One region of the Shewanella violacea DSS12 genome, then DNA from elsewhere that is predicted to be linked to it. Evidence: predicted binding sites of a transcription regulator. Region 1 holds the regulator's gene; each other region holds the start of a gene.
The links. The regulator LexA, encoded in region 1, represses DNA repair genes until DNA is damaged. The targets are predictions, from matches to a motif close to TACTGTATNNNNATACAGTA.

Region 1 (4,813 bases):
ATTCACAATCCGCCAAAAATTACCTAAGGTCTCGCGAGTCAGAGTATCGAAACTCGCTCCTGGCTCAAAATGTAGATTAGTCTCCAGTAATAACAGACCCGAAACCAACATACAGAACCATACGCAGATCAACATGGCTATCGAATAGCTAAACCACATTCCAGCACCGACCACTGGCAGAGAAAACATGCCAGCACCTACCGCGGTTCCGGCAATGATCATGGCTCCGCCAATAAGGGAACGACGCTCAGTCCCACTCTTAGCTGCATTCATATGGTTAGCCATTATGCTTTATGCTCCGCAGCGACACTATCTTCTATGGTCTGTCTCACGGATGAACGCAGCAAGCCATTGGCTCTCTGCCTAATCCGTTCAACATCTCCTCTCTTGTCACTATCTAATATGTAACCTAGCGCTTTTAGCTTGACGCTAAGGGCACCGTAAAGCTTCTTATCATAAAATTCCGGTGCAGTGATGCCATGGAGCGCACCCAGTCTTTGTGCCAATCTATGACTTTCGCCCTCGAGCTCGAAGCGCTCCATTAGGGGACGGGCAGCCAGCAAGTTAAATATGATGGCATAGCGTTGCATAGTTTCACTCACAGTACCTGCGAGCAGTAAGAGCTGGTTGATCTGGCTATCTACAGGCGTGAGGTATTCGGACTCGGTCACGAGTCCTTGTGCGATAAACAGATCCAAAATCTGGGAGACTCGAGTGTCTATGTCTTCGATCCCCATAAACAACTCGGCTTTAAGCAAGGGATAAAAATCTTTTACCGTAGCGATAATCTCATCTCTGGTGACATGCTCATGTTGAGTCAAACAGCTTGCTATTAGAGACGGAACAATCAGCAGGTGGATGATATTATTGCGATAATAGGTCATAGCCACTGCTATGCTGTCCTCTATCGAGATAATATCCCCTAGCGGGTCGCTATCTAGCTGTAGCTTCTTAAGATCTAAACCTTGTTGCACCAATAACTCACCATCGCCTTCCGGTACAGATGTGAACTCGGTATAGGGCAGATCTTTGAGTAATTTAAGATAGAGATCTAACTGCTTCACAAGCTGTGAACGCTCTAAGGCATGTTGCTCAGAAGCCAGTAAAACTAAGCTGGTCAGAGTCACAGAACTCACAGCTGCCGCATCATTAATGCTTGTCATCACTCGATTAGCTAAGGTATTCACCACAGGAGATAGCCACTTAGGACGTTGCTCTGGATCTTTAGCCATCTCCTCCTTCCAACCGGGTACTTCCTCGTCCAGATAGTTGTTCAGGGTAATGGGTTGACCAAAGTTCACATAACCTTGGCCAAAATCACCTAGCTTACGCAGTGCACCAAATAGCTGCCAAACAGATTCTTTCTTTTTCTTCTTGCCGCTGAGTTCTTTATGGTAAGTGGCGACCTCCATCACATGATCATAACCTAAGTACACAGGTACTAAGGTTACTGGTCTTTCCATGCCACGCAGCACACTATTAAGCGTCATGGCGATCATGCCAGTCTTAGGTGCGAGCAGACGTCCGGTGCGAGAACGTCCACCTTCGGTAAAGTATTCTACCGAGTAACCTTTGGTGAATAGCTGATCTAAATATTCACGGAAAACCACAGTGTAGAGCTTGTTACCTCTGAAACTACGACGTATGAAGAAGGCTCCGCCACGGCGGAACATAGGCCCTGCAGGCCAGAAATTGAGATTGATACCCGCAGCTATGTGCGGTGGAACCATGCCCTCGTAATAGAGAATATACGAGAGTAACAGGTAGTCCATATGACTACGGTGACAAGGCACGTAGATGATCTCATGACCATCATGATGCAGCTGCCTGATCTGCTCGGCGCCCTTGATATTGATGCCCTTGTAAAGCTTATTCCAAAGCCAGGTCAGGAAGCGCTCGGCTATTCGTACTAAGCTCTCGGAGTAATCCGCTGCAACTTCATCGAGATACTCCATCGCCTTAGCTTTGGCCTCGGCCTCGGAGATCTTCTTACTGGCTGCTTCCTCCTTAATCGCCTTCTTAAGGGACTCAGAATTTAACAGATCTTGGAATAACACCTGACGTTTAGGCAAAACAGGGCCAGTCATGACCTTACGTTGACGGCTAAAGTGAACTCGGGCAACACGAGCAAGCTTGTGAGCTATTCGCTTGTCGGTGCCATGCTCATCGGCCATGTGACGAATTGAGACGGCATTAGAAAATTGAACGAAATTATGCCTTCCCAGGAAGAGGATCATAAAACATTTTCGCAGCCAGGTTGGATTTTGTCGCTCGAGCACTGCGGCCTTCATGGTATCGTCTTCTTTACCTGGAGTACGTCCCCAGTAAAGACTGACCGGCACTAGCTGTATATCCAGTTCAGGCTTCTCTTTATGCACCTTCAACAGATCCATAAAGCTATTTAAGAAAAACTCATTGCTCTCTCTTTCACCGAATAGCGGCTTGGCACCTTCAAGGCATACGACTCTCGGCGTACGATCACCATCGACCACAAGTTCATCATAGGGACTTGGAAGTCTATATTTACCTGTGATTTCACTCAGGGCTGCGATGTCGCTGAGAGATTCAGTCTTCATCACATAAACCACAGGTTTATCTGGATCTAAATTGAGATCGGCGAAGGGGTCATGGGGCACAACTACAGTCTGCACCAGTTGTTTCTGAATCCAGCGTAAGGATTTATACCAAAGAGAGTCTTTTTTCGACATTGTTCTTATATAATATGAGTCTTCTTAATAACGGCATAGAATACCAGATAAAAGAGAGAACCCCCTAATCTAGTTGGCAAAAGCCATAATGAAGCCAGTTATACTGGTGAATGACTCAAAATATCAGCCAGATTTACTAATACCCTTACCTTTCAGAGGCAAAGACAGGGTATGACAAATAGCAATCCCAGATAATAAACTTGGTTAATCCTTGCACTGACCAAGATACTGTATATAATGACAGTTACTGTATAGAAAGACAGGATTAATCATGAGACCTTTGACACCAAGACAAGCCGAGATCCTAGAACTCATTAAGCGTAATATTATCGATACCGGCATGCCTCCGACTCGAGCTGAAATAGCCAAGCGCTTAGGCTTCAAGAGTGCCAATGCGGCCGAAGAACATCTGAAGGCCCTCGCCAAGAAAGGTTGCATCGAAATAATTCCCGGTACATCCCGCGGCATCCGACTCACTCAAGCAGCGGAACCCGAAGATTTAGGCTTACCATTGATAGGCCAGGTTGCAGCTGGTGAACCTATCCTTGCTCAGGAACATATAGAACAACATTATAAAGTTGATCCGGCTATGTTTCGCCCCAGTGCCGACTTTCTACTTAGGGTGCGCGGTGACAGTATGAAAAATATTGGCATTCTCGAAGGTGATCTGCTTGCGGTTCATAAGATTTCACAAGCAAAGAATGGCCAGATCGTAGTCGCTCGAGTGGAAGAGGATGTCACAGTAAAACGCTTCGAGAAAAAGGGCAGTATGGTCTATCTCCATGCAGAAAATGAAGACTATGCACCAATAGTGGTCGATCTCACCAGTCAGAGCCTGAGTATCGAAGGTCTGGCAGTCGGTGTTATCCGCAACGGCAGCTGGCAATAAATAGATAAGTCACTCATTGGCGAAGGAGCTTGGTAATGAAAAATATGATCGGAAATAGCCCTAGACACCCAGGTTTATGGACTAATCCACTTAACCAAGCGTCCATCGAACAAGAGTGTGGAAGTATCACCACGGTAACCAGCTACACTCAGGGCCGGGTGGAACTAAAACAAGTGAGTAATCAGCTTGCAACCTTGAGCCATCAGGGGCAATGGATCGTATTGATTAGTCCTCCCAATATAGGTTACAAGCAGATGTTAGCCGAAGCTGGAGTCAGGATGGACCGAGTCCTGCTGGTTCATGCTAAAGACGAAATCGAAACCTTATGGGCCATGGAAAAAGCGCTTATAAGTGGTACATCCAGTGCCGTTATCTGCTGGACTCAGGCCTTAGATTCACGTGACAATCGCCGACTAAAACTGGTAGAAAAAAGCGCACGCGCTTTAGGCATTGTCATCGAGGATGCGAATAATCACTTACACAGTAAGGCCCACACTCAAAGAGATACTCACTTCAGTCAGGCCAGTTTATTTGGATCTCTACACTAATCTAGAAATTGATTTAGCCTAAAACCTATTATTTAAGTCCCGCAAGGGACTTTTTTATGTCTGATTTTTATTCAAAATATTTCATAATTTAGCTAAAAGTGATCTTGATCAATATTTCAACACCAAGTAAGTTAGGGATATAACAACGATAATTTGTTATATCCAAACGATTTAGTAGTCGGCGTAGTAAAACCCTGCCATATGTACAAGGCCAGAAATTTACCTCGCTGAAATCGGTACTGATATATTCAGCCGTAGGTGCGAGTGTGGTTAACTCTGGTAGATAAGTAACTGCCAAACTAAAATAACAAGTGAACCGCCACTGCACTTTGAAGTCATCGTTGCTTTTTTGGGAACTGAAGAGTTTGCATAGAGCAGAGACTTACTGTGTGACTCTTCTTTGTCTTAATTTTTGACAGAGGAGAAGTCTAGTGAAGCGAGTGTTGTATAGTTTTCTGGCGTTGCTGTTTACGCCATACGTTTTGGCATCAGGAATGCCCTTTAATATGACAAAGGGCGTTACGGATATCAGTGGACAGGTATACAACCTGCACATGATCATTCTGTATATCTGTTGCGCCATCGGTGTCGTGGTTTTCGGAGTGATGATCTATTCCATGATCAATCACAGAAAGTCTAAGGGTGCCGTAGCAGCCAATTTCCACGAA
Region 2 (4,813 bases), 1.8 Mb from region 1:
CAGGTTTTCTAACTTCTGCAACATGAAGCCTGTTTCTGTGAGCAGTTGTTCGGCCTGATGCTTTGGAATATCGCCATCTTTTATGGCTTCACTGAGCAAGGCTAACATTTTATTGAACTGCTTGAGGGCAGCTGTTGATACAGTGGCTAAGTTCTCTGCTTGGGTAAGCAAGCCTTGGGGTAACTTGCCATGTTCGAAGCGTAAACGATTCTCTGGGTTATCGAAGCTGGGTGTTTGGCTATCACAAAAATGGGCTATCTGGCTGAGTTGACCGGTAAGATCGGTAATATGGTCCTGCATCGCCTGTGCTGGTCCTATGATGTGATTACTCTTTATCTGATTTTGTAGCTTGCTACAGGTCTTATCTATTTTCTCCAACCAGTCCACTGCGCCCCTGAGTGTGGTTTGTGCACTGGAGAAGTCTCTGGCTACCATAGGCAGGTGGTGAGCTTCGTCTATGATGTAATATACATCTTCAGGATCGGGAAGAATGACTCCGCCACCTAACTCCAGATCGGCAAACAAGAGACTGTGGTTAGCAATCAAGACGTCCCAGTTATCGATATCTTCACGTGCCTTATGGAAAGGACAATTTCTGTGGCTGGCAAGTTGTCTGTGACAGCTGTGTTTATCGCAAGCTATCTGTTGCCATAGGTGGTCGGGGAGCTGCTCGACTAAGGTGTCACGCTCGCCATTCCATTTTCCTTCATGGTACTGCTTTAATAATGTTTGCAGCAGTTTGATCTGACTGTTGTCGGGTTTGGTCTGCCACATAGCCATTTGAGTGCCGTTATCGGCCCCGATTAACATCTCTAATTTAGACAGACAGACATAGCGTTGCCGCCCCTTGACTAACCCGAAAGTAAAGTTCAATTCAGATTGCTGTAAAAAGAAAGGCAGATCCTTGTGTAACAGTTGCTCTTGCAATGCAACGGTGGCGGTGGCGATACACACCTTTTTCTTGTTGGCTAGTGCCAATGGGATAGAGCCTAAAATGTAGGCTAAAGATTTACCTATCCCAGTACCTGCTTCGACCACGATTATGCGCCTGTGTTCATCGTATTCACCGGCTAAGGTCTTAGATATTTCGGCGACGATGTAGTTTTGCTCGCGCCTAGGGCGAAAGTCAGGCAAAGACTTGGCGATACCTTTATATATGGAGCGGATCTGTGTTTTTACGTCGGCCGATAGCATAGGTATACAAGGAAGAGAAATAGAGCTGTACATAATAACAGTGATTGCATAGCCTTAACTACTCTAATTTTATATTATTGAGCTAAATGTGAACCCTTTTTCATCGAGCCCCTGTTTTGGATAGACAAATTATGCCAGTAAAACCCCCATCAGAGTCTAGGGTCACTTCATCGATCAAGGGGCGAATACTTTCTCGTCATACGGTGCAGCATTCGGGTATGACTTGGTTGCATTACTATATTAAAACCTCCGATGGCCCTAGATTAGTTAAAGTGCCCCAAGCTGAATATCTGTGTTTCTGTGCAACGAAAGATCTGCCTCGGCTGCAAGGATTACCCCAGTCAGCAAAACTAAGAATAGTGGATCTGCCGCTTAAAAATTTCAATTGTGATCCTGTCACGGCAATTTACGCCAGTTCTTTACAAGTATTTAGATTGGTGAACAGAGGAGCTGTGGATCTAGGTATTCCTCTGTTTGAAACCGATATTCGTCCAGAGCACAGATACTTGATAGAGAGATATATAGCGCTAGATGTGGAGTTTATTGGACAATTTGAGCCCCAAGTACAAGGCCATCTGGCCAGTTTCACCGCTTCACGGGCGAGAAAAAGTGCTGTGGATATCAGACTCAAAGCCATATCCCTAGATTTCGAATGCAGTATGTCCGGTGAGCTTTATTCGGTTGGCCTCTACGCCAAGGAGACGGATGATGAATATAAGAAGGTGATCATGGTGGGCTCACCTAATCCGAGTAACCGTGATAATTCGTCTTTATCTGCTGATCAAGTGGACTATATCGAATGGGTAGCAGATGAGAGAGGGCTTATCCTCAAGTTAATCGATTGGTTTGCTGAATATGATCCCGACATTATTATCGGTTGGGCGGTGGTGACGTTCGATCTGGCTCTAGTATATAGAAGAGCAAAACTACTTGGGATCGCACTGACATTGGGCAGGGGAGGGACGGTTCTGAGTTGGAAGGTGGCAGATAAATACCGTCCTGAAACTCTTTCGCTACCAGGTAGAGTTGTGCTAGACGGAATAGACTGGCTCAAGGCGGCTTTTTACCGGTTCGATAGTTTCTCACTAGAGTCGGTTTCACGTGCTTTGCTCGAAGAGGGCAAGGCATTGCCTAGCGGCCCAAAGGGGATCTTAAACCGAGGGGAGGAGATCACTGAGCTATTTCATCAGGATAAAGCAGCGCTCGCTCACTATAATTTAACCGATAGTCGCCTAGTGTGGGATGTTTTTAAGAAAGCACAATTGTTCGAATTTGCCTTAGAGAGATCTAGGCTTACTGGGTTAGAACTCGGTAGAGTCGGCGCTTCAGTGGCAGCATTCAATAACTTATACCTGCCTCACCTGCATAGGGCTGGTTTCGTTGCCCCCGCGATGGCGACGAGTCAAGGGCTAGAAAGCCCTGGTGGCTATGTGATGAATTCTATCCCCGGACTCTATAAACATATTTTAGTGCTCGATTTTAAGAGCCTTTACCCTTCGATTATCAGAACCTTTCTCATCGATCCCAAAGGCCTTGTTAAGGGGCTATCTGAGTCTGAAGCCGACAATGTCGATGGTTTTTTGGGAGCAAAATTTAGCCGGGACTCTCCCATATTACCCGAACTTATCAAAACACTCTCAGCCCATAGGGAAGAAGCGAAGCGCGAAAATAATGCACCACTGTCACAGGCCATTAAGATAATCATGAACTCTCTTTATGGCGTATTAGGCTCCCGTGGTTGTGTGTTTCATGATGCCAGGCTTGCTAGCTCAATTACCCTCAGGGGTCATCAGATAATGAAACAGACTAGGGCTTGGATTGAGGAGCTTGGTTATCAGGTCATCTATGGCGATACCGATTCGACCTTTGTCTGGTTGGGTCTAGATCCTGAGGATACCGATGTGGATAAGATAGGTGGAGGGCTCGTCAAAACGATTAACGCTAAATGGAAAAATAAGTTAGCTAAAGAGATGAAGCTAGATAGTCATTTAGAGCTGGAGTTTGAATGTCATTATGAGCAATTTTTCATGCCGACTCTCAGAGGCTCTACTGAAGGATCTAAAAAACGCTATGTTGGGGCCATTACCAATAACGAAGGAGAACTGCAGCTAATCTTTAAGGGAATGGAGCAAGTGCGCAGTGACTGGAGCCCGTTGGCCAGACGCATACAAGAAGCACTGTATTATCGTTTATTCTCTAAAAAAGATGTCATGGTCTTTTTACAAGAGGTGGTCAATGATCTGATGCAAGGTAAGTTAGATGAAGAACTTATTTTCAGTAAACGTTTACGCAGAGATATCGCAGATTATACCGCTAAGTCATCTCCCCACGTAAAAGCGGCTAAAATGATGTGTGATTTTTCAGGATCTGAGCGATTCTCAAAGAGGGGAACCAAGGTTGAGTACCTTATGACACTCAATGGTGCTGAACCGATTCAGTATCGTCAGTCTGCTATCGATTATTATTACTATCTAACTAAACAACTTGCCCCTATCGCCGAACCTGTTTTAGGGCTGCTTAATAAACGTTTCTCTGATATTGCTTCTAAACAGATGTCGTTAATTTAGTGAGTGGACTTATAAGGTTATTTTGGTTTTATGTTGCCGGCTAGTATCTGATGTGCTGCCAAAAGGTTTTTGTGGTTAAGCGGGTGATAAAACAGGTAGTTTTTGTGACTTTTGTCTTTGGGGGAGAAGACATCTTTTGCTACCCTCGCCTGCAATTAGGAAGACGTTGACCAATGGAATGATAAAAAAATAACCATGCAGACTGAAAACAATAAGGTTAGACATCAGATGAAAAAAACTCTAGTAGCATCGGCATTAGTAGCCGTTATATTTGTCCCGTCAGTATCGGCGATCGAAGTCTATAAAGATGATAAAAATGCAGTTGAGATTGGTGGATTTGTTGACGCACGTATCATCAATACTCAAGGTGTTACAGAAATCGTCAACGGCGCATCACGTATCAACTTCGGTTTTACTCGCGAAATGAGTGATGGCTGGAAGGTATTCACTAAGCTGGAGTGGGGCGTAAACCCATTCGGTAACAGCGAAATCGTTTATAGCAGTGAGAGTAACTTCCAATCTAAAAGCAGTGACTTTCTTAATAATCGTCTTGGTTATGTTGGTATCGCTCATGATGTCTACGGTTCGCTTACTATAGGCAAGCAGTGGAGTACATGGTACGACGTAGTGTATAACACTAACTACGGCCTAGTATGGGATGGTAATGCATCGGGTACATACACTTATAAGGCAGATGGCGGAATCAACGGTACTGGCCGTGGTGATGATACTGTTCAATATCGTAATTCAGTAGGTGATTTAAGTTTCGGAGTACAAGTCCAACTTAAGCACGATTCATTTGATATTACAGGTGATCCTGAAGTGATTCATAGCGTAGGAACTGGCTCTGCTGCAATTAAGGCAAGTGATCCTACCGTTATAGCCTCACTTGAATATAACAATACTTACGGTGGTGCCGCTACTTACAATGTGACTGACAATTTGATATTCACAGCAGGTTTCAACATAGGTGAGTTTAAAGGTGCCTTTGCTAATGGCCAGGCTATTAATGAAACCGACTCTATTTACGGCTTAGGTGCTATGTGGGGCAA
Region 3 (4,813 bases), 1.9 Mb from region 1:
GTCGCTTCCAGGCATTATCGCCGGGGCATTTGTTTCGGCTTCGAAAAAGGAATGTGACTGACCACCACCGGGTTGAATCGCGATATAATTTCCCGAGAAGAGCGCATCTAACCCTTCAACCCCAGTGATTGAGGCCTTAGGCGTGACTAACCAGAATTTGGTTTGCTCATTTAAAAAGGGATCGGCTCGGTAATCCATCTTGAGATCGACATTTACGCCTTGTAGGTCGTCATCGATACTTATATCGACCACCTTACCTACGGTAAGTCCTTGATAGCGTACTAAGGTTTTACCAACATCAATTCCAGTCGCGCTGGGGAAGTGGATTCGCACTTCGATACCGGCTTCTCTTATACTTTTAATCCCTAACCAAGACCCTAGGGCAATAGCCACTAAAGGTAAAAGCCAGATAGGTGAAAAAAGCTTCTTTTTAACTACTTTCGGTGTTTCAATTTGCGTCATCTTTCGATTCCAATCGATCCCAGAGTAAACGAGTATCAAGTACTTTAGCTGCGACTTGTGTCAGTAAAATCACTAAAGCAAATGCGGTTGCGGCAGGTCCAGGCCTTGCATCTAGCAACTGCCCCATATTGACCAGCGCTGCGGTAATAGATATGACAAATAGGTCGAGCATCGACCAGCGACCTATCCATTCAATAACATGAAATCCAACCATCAATCTTTTCTTGGAGATGGGTAGGCGAAAACTGATGGCAAGCAGATAAATAGTCAGCCCACATATTTTTAGGATCGGCACTAAGATACTAGCGGTAAATAATATTACCGCTATAGGTAAGATGTCCAGATCGATGAGGTGAGTAATGCCAGTAAAAATTGTATCGTGGCGTGTATGCCCTTGGCTGGTAAAAATGGTGATGGGGTAGATATTTGCCGGGATCAGTAAAATTGCGGCAGTAATAAGTAAAGCCCAGCTTTTCTGTAAACTCGAATAATCACGCAGGGCGAGTATCGAGCCACAGCGTGAACAATGATTTTCCGCGTGAGGCATCAACTGTTTGCATGAAGGACAGAGTGTCAGACCGACATCTTTACCTTGGGTTCTGTGTGCCTGCTCCGAGGGACTAGTCATTTAATAGACTCCACATATGTTCCAGATGATATTCACGCTGTAAAAATAGGGTCACCAGAAATAACATTGCGAAACAGAAAGTGCCCATCTCCAGATGGATATCTGTGTAGTCTCTGAGTTGGAAGACAGATATAAAAATACTGATCATATAAATTTCTAACATGGTGAGCTGTGAGAGCAGACCATGATATTTCAATAGGCGCTTCAATATATCCCGAAAAAAAGGCACTTCCAATCGGTATTTGATGATTAAAATTTGTGAGAGGACAGATAAAAGCAATAAACCCGGTGCTATGACTGCCGAGGTGAGTACGGCAATGGCGACGACCCAATAACCTTGATTGGCAACAGCCATGGCACCTTCGAAGATGGTTGTTGTCCTGATGCTACCAAGGAAATGTAACTCAATAACGGGGAGTAAATTTGCCGGAACGAAAAAAATGAGCGCTGTTAGACACAGGGCTAACATGCCGTTTAGGGAACAATAAGGTGCATCATAAATGGCAGTATGACATCGAGGGCATAAGGCGCGAACCGACGAAGGCAAGGCTCGTTTCCTTATCACAAGATCACAGGAACGACACAGGGTCACACTGGTATCTGCACACTTCTCTTCCGTAAGTAATTTCAATCTTTCTAACACACCCTAATCGTTAATATTTGATTCGACGATACTCGTTAATTCATCCGAACGTCACGGCATTGAGTCATGCTCAATTGTGAATACCTTGAGGATATTATTATATAATTTGACAAATAATATCAGGTTTTCTGGAATACTTGCATAAGAAGTTATATTTATGAGACCCTACAACTGTATATAAAAACAGTGAGAGGGACGTTATGGCGGTTGTTACTAAATATGTAGTGGTCAGAGAGGGGATCGAGAAAATGACATTCACATCTAAGAAGGAGGCGGATGCCTACGATAAGATGCTTGATATCGCCGATAATCTAGCCCCATTCTTAGCCGAGTCAGAATTAGAGATAGATGAAGTAACTTGTGAAAAGTTGAGTTTTTATCTTGCTCAACACAAGGAACTATTGCTCAATTTACTTAAAGGCGTCGTACCTCAGAAGCCAGAGACGACTGAAGTGAAAAAAACGTCTAAGAAAGCCGAGGCTAAAAATGTCGGTACAAAAAAATAATATCTAGGAAGTTTGTATGAAAACTGAATTTTATCAAATGTTGAATCGTCAAGCACAAGCGCTTCTACAGGGCGAAAATGACTTAGTGGCCGGGATGGCCAATTTTTCAGCTTTACTCAATGACTCACTCGAAGGGCTTAATTGGGTGGGCTTCTATCTGCTAAAAGATGGGCAGCTAGTCTTGGGTCCATTTCAGGGCCGAGTCGCCTGTACGCGTATTCCTCTGGGTAAAGGAGTCTGTGGTTCGGCAGCAGCAGACAATAACACCCTTAGGGTGGCCGATGTTCATCAATTTTCAGGACATATTGCTTGTGATTCAGCGACAAATTCAGAGATAGTTATCCCCATTATCAGGGATAACCGAGTTATAGCCGTTTTAGATATAGACAGTCCTAAGTTAGCTCGATTCGATGAAATTGATCAAATAGGGCTCGAAAACTTAGTATCAAGCTTCGAAAGTGCGTTATTTGGCTAAACTATGACCAATATTTCATAATACATGTTCGCAATCGTCAAACTCGGGTTTATAATAGGCGGTTCGAATACTAAGGACGTTGAGAATATTCCTAGCTTGGAATGAAAGCTTGGCGTTTGTTAATTGTAATTGCTAAAGTATGTCTGCCGTGTTTGCGCTGCGTCTCGATAATTCTGTTTGGGATTATCTGGTGAAGCCCGCGAAAGACAAATATAAACGACACTGTTTAGCCTACTTATGACTAGTCAGTGCCCCTTTTAAACTGTGGAAGAAATAATGGAATCAACAGACAAGTTGACCGACACCAACGCAATTCTTGCGTATTTATACGAAACATTTCCTTTGTGCTTTATTGCCGAAGGCGAAACTAAACCATTAAAAATTGGATTGTTTCAGGAGTTGGCTGAAAGGTTAGCTGATGATTCTAAAGTCAGTAAGACTCAATTGAGAATTGCTTTGAGACGCTATACTAGTAGTTGGCGTTATCTGAAGGGCGTAAAAGCCGGTGCTCAACGAATCGATCTTGAGGGTAATGAGTGCGGTGAGTTAGAGCAAGAGCATATTGAACATGCGCAATCAACGCTTAAAGAGAGTCAGGAAAAAGCGAAAGCTAAACGCATTGCTAAAGCTACGGCGGCAAGAAAGGAAGCTCAAGCTGCTAAGCAAGCCTTGAAGCCTGCACCTAAGCGTGCCAAGCCAGCGCCTAAAAAGCCAGCGAAAGAACCTGCTCCTGTTGTTAATTTGACGCCAGCAGTGTTAAATGAGCTGAAACAAAATCAGCGTGTTAGTGTCAAACTAGGTAAGTCTCCAGTTTCTGGTGTTATCGTTGATATTAAAAGAAGTGATGTTCAAGTCCAACTGGACTCAGGCCTAACCATAAAAGTTAGTGTTGAGCACATCATGCTTTAATTTTAGAGTAAGGAGTAACTTGTTGATGCGAAAAATCACCCTGGCTGTCTCAATCGCCAGTATTTTTGTCGGATTCTCGGCGTGGGCGTTAACCCCTACAATTCCATTCAGCGAGTTACCCGCTTTAACGCAGGAGCCGCAACATAAAGTTGCGAGCAAGCGCGTGACAGGCCTTTTCACTCGTTCTCACTATCACAGATTTGATTTAGATGATGCTTTTTCCGAGCGAGTGTTTAAGCGATACTTAAAACAGCTCGATTATAGACGTAATGTGCTGCTTCAGAGTGATCTGGATAGCTTCAACGTTTATGCAAAACAATTCGATGACATGCTTAAAAGTGGTGATTTAACACCAGCTTATAAGATGTACCAACAAGTTCAAAAAAGACGTTACGACCGTTTCACCTACGCACTCTCTTTATTAGACAAAGAGATGGACTTCACGCTTGCTAATGACAAGTATCAATATGATCGTGAAGATGCGAGCTGGCCTAAAGATGAAGCGGAAGTGGACGAGCTTTGGCGTCAACGTGTCAAATATGATGCATTGAACCTTAAACTGACTGGTAAGACATGGGACGAGATCGTTCCTGTGCTTGAAAAACGCTATAACAATGCGATTAAGCGATTGAGTCAGACTAAGAGTGAAGATGTTTTTCAAGGTGTGATGAATGCCTTCTCTCGTACCGTCGAGCCTCATACTAGTTACCTTTCACCACGCAATGCCGAACGCTTCCAGATGGAAATGAACCTTAGCCTTGAGGGCATAGGTGCTGTATTACAGATGGATGATGACTACACGGTTATTAAGAGTCTTGTTACTGGTGGTCCGGCCGCAAATAGCGAAAAATTATCTCCCGAAGATAAAATCATTGGCGTTGGTCAAGAAGGCAAAGATATAGTCGATGTTATCGGCTGGCGTTTAGACGACGTAGTTGAACTGATAAAGGGCCCTAAAGGCAGCAAGGTAGTGCTGCAAATTTTGCCTAATAAAGGCGGCACTTCGGCGAAGCCTTTTGAACTTGTCATCGTCAGGGATAAGATTCGTCTCGAAGACAGAGCGGCAACATCTGAAGTCATTGAACCCGATAATGGCCTCTACGAAAATCGTAAAGTTGGTGTTATTCAGATCCCTGGTTTCTATATGAACCTGTCGAAAGATGTGTCTAAAGAGCTGGTTAAGCTCAAAG

Region 2: dinG (ATP-dependent DNA helicase DinG) is a predicted target of LexA. The motif match lies at 1,218-1,237, and genes of this name have one in related genera.
Region 3: SVI_RS08705 (YebG family protein) is a predicted target of LexA. The motif match lies at 1,903-1,922, and genes of this name have one in related genera.

The regions. Positions count from the first base shown of each region.
Region 1 covers NC_014012.1:227,162-231,974, reverse strand. The annotation lists gene mtr (tryptophan permease) at 1-285, opposite strand, end outside; gene plsB (glycerol-3-phosphate 1-O-acyltransferase PlsB) at 285-2,708, opposite strand; gene lexA (transcriptional repressor LexA) at 2,980-3,597, shown strand; gene SVI_RS00895 (cell division inhibitor SulA) at 3,633-4,145, shown strand; partial or broken gene coxB (cytochrome c oxidase subunit II) at 4,577-4,813, shown strand, end outside.
Region 2 covers NC_014012.1:3,365,799-3,370,611, reverse strand. The annotation lists gene dinG (ATP-dependent DNA helicase DinG) at 1-1,194, opposite strand, end outside; gene SVI_RS13990 (DNA polymerase II) at 1,326-3,761, shown strand; gene SVI_RS13985 (porin) at 3,990-4,813, shown strand, end outside.
Region 3 covers NC_014012.1:2,121,443-2,126,255, forward strand. The annotation lists gene SVI_RS08690 (MlaD family protein) at 1-462, opposite strand, end outside; gene SVI_RS08695 (paraquat-inducible protein A) at 449-1,090, opposite strand; gene SVI_RS08700 (paraquat-inducible protein A) at 1,083-1,721, opposite strand; gene SVI_RS08705 (YebG family protein) at 1,934-2,239, shown strand; gene SVI_RS08710 (GAF domain-containing protein) at 2,256-2,714, shown strand; gene proQ (RNA chaperone ProQ) at 2,991-3,623, shown strand; gene prc (carboxy terminal-processing peptidase) at 3,649-4,813, shown strand, end outside.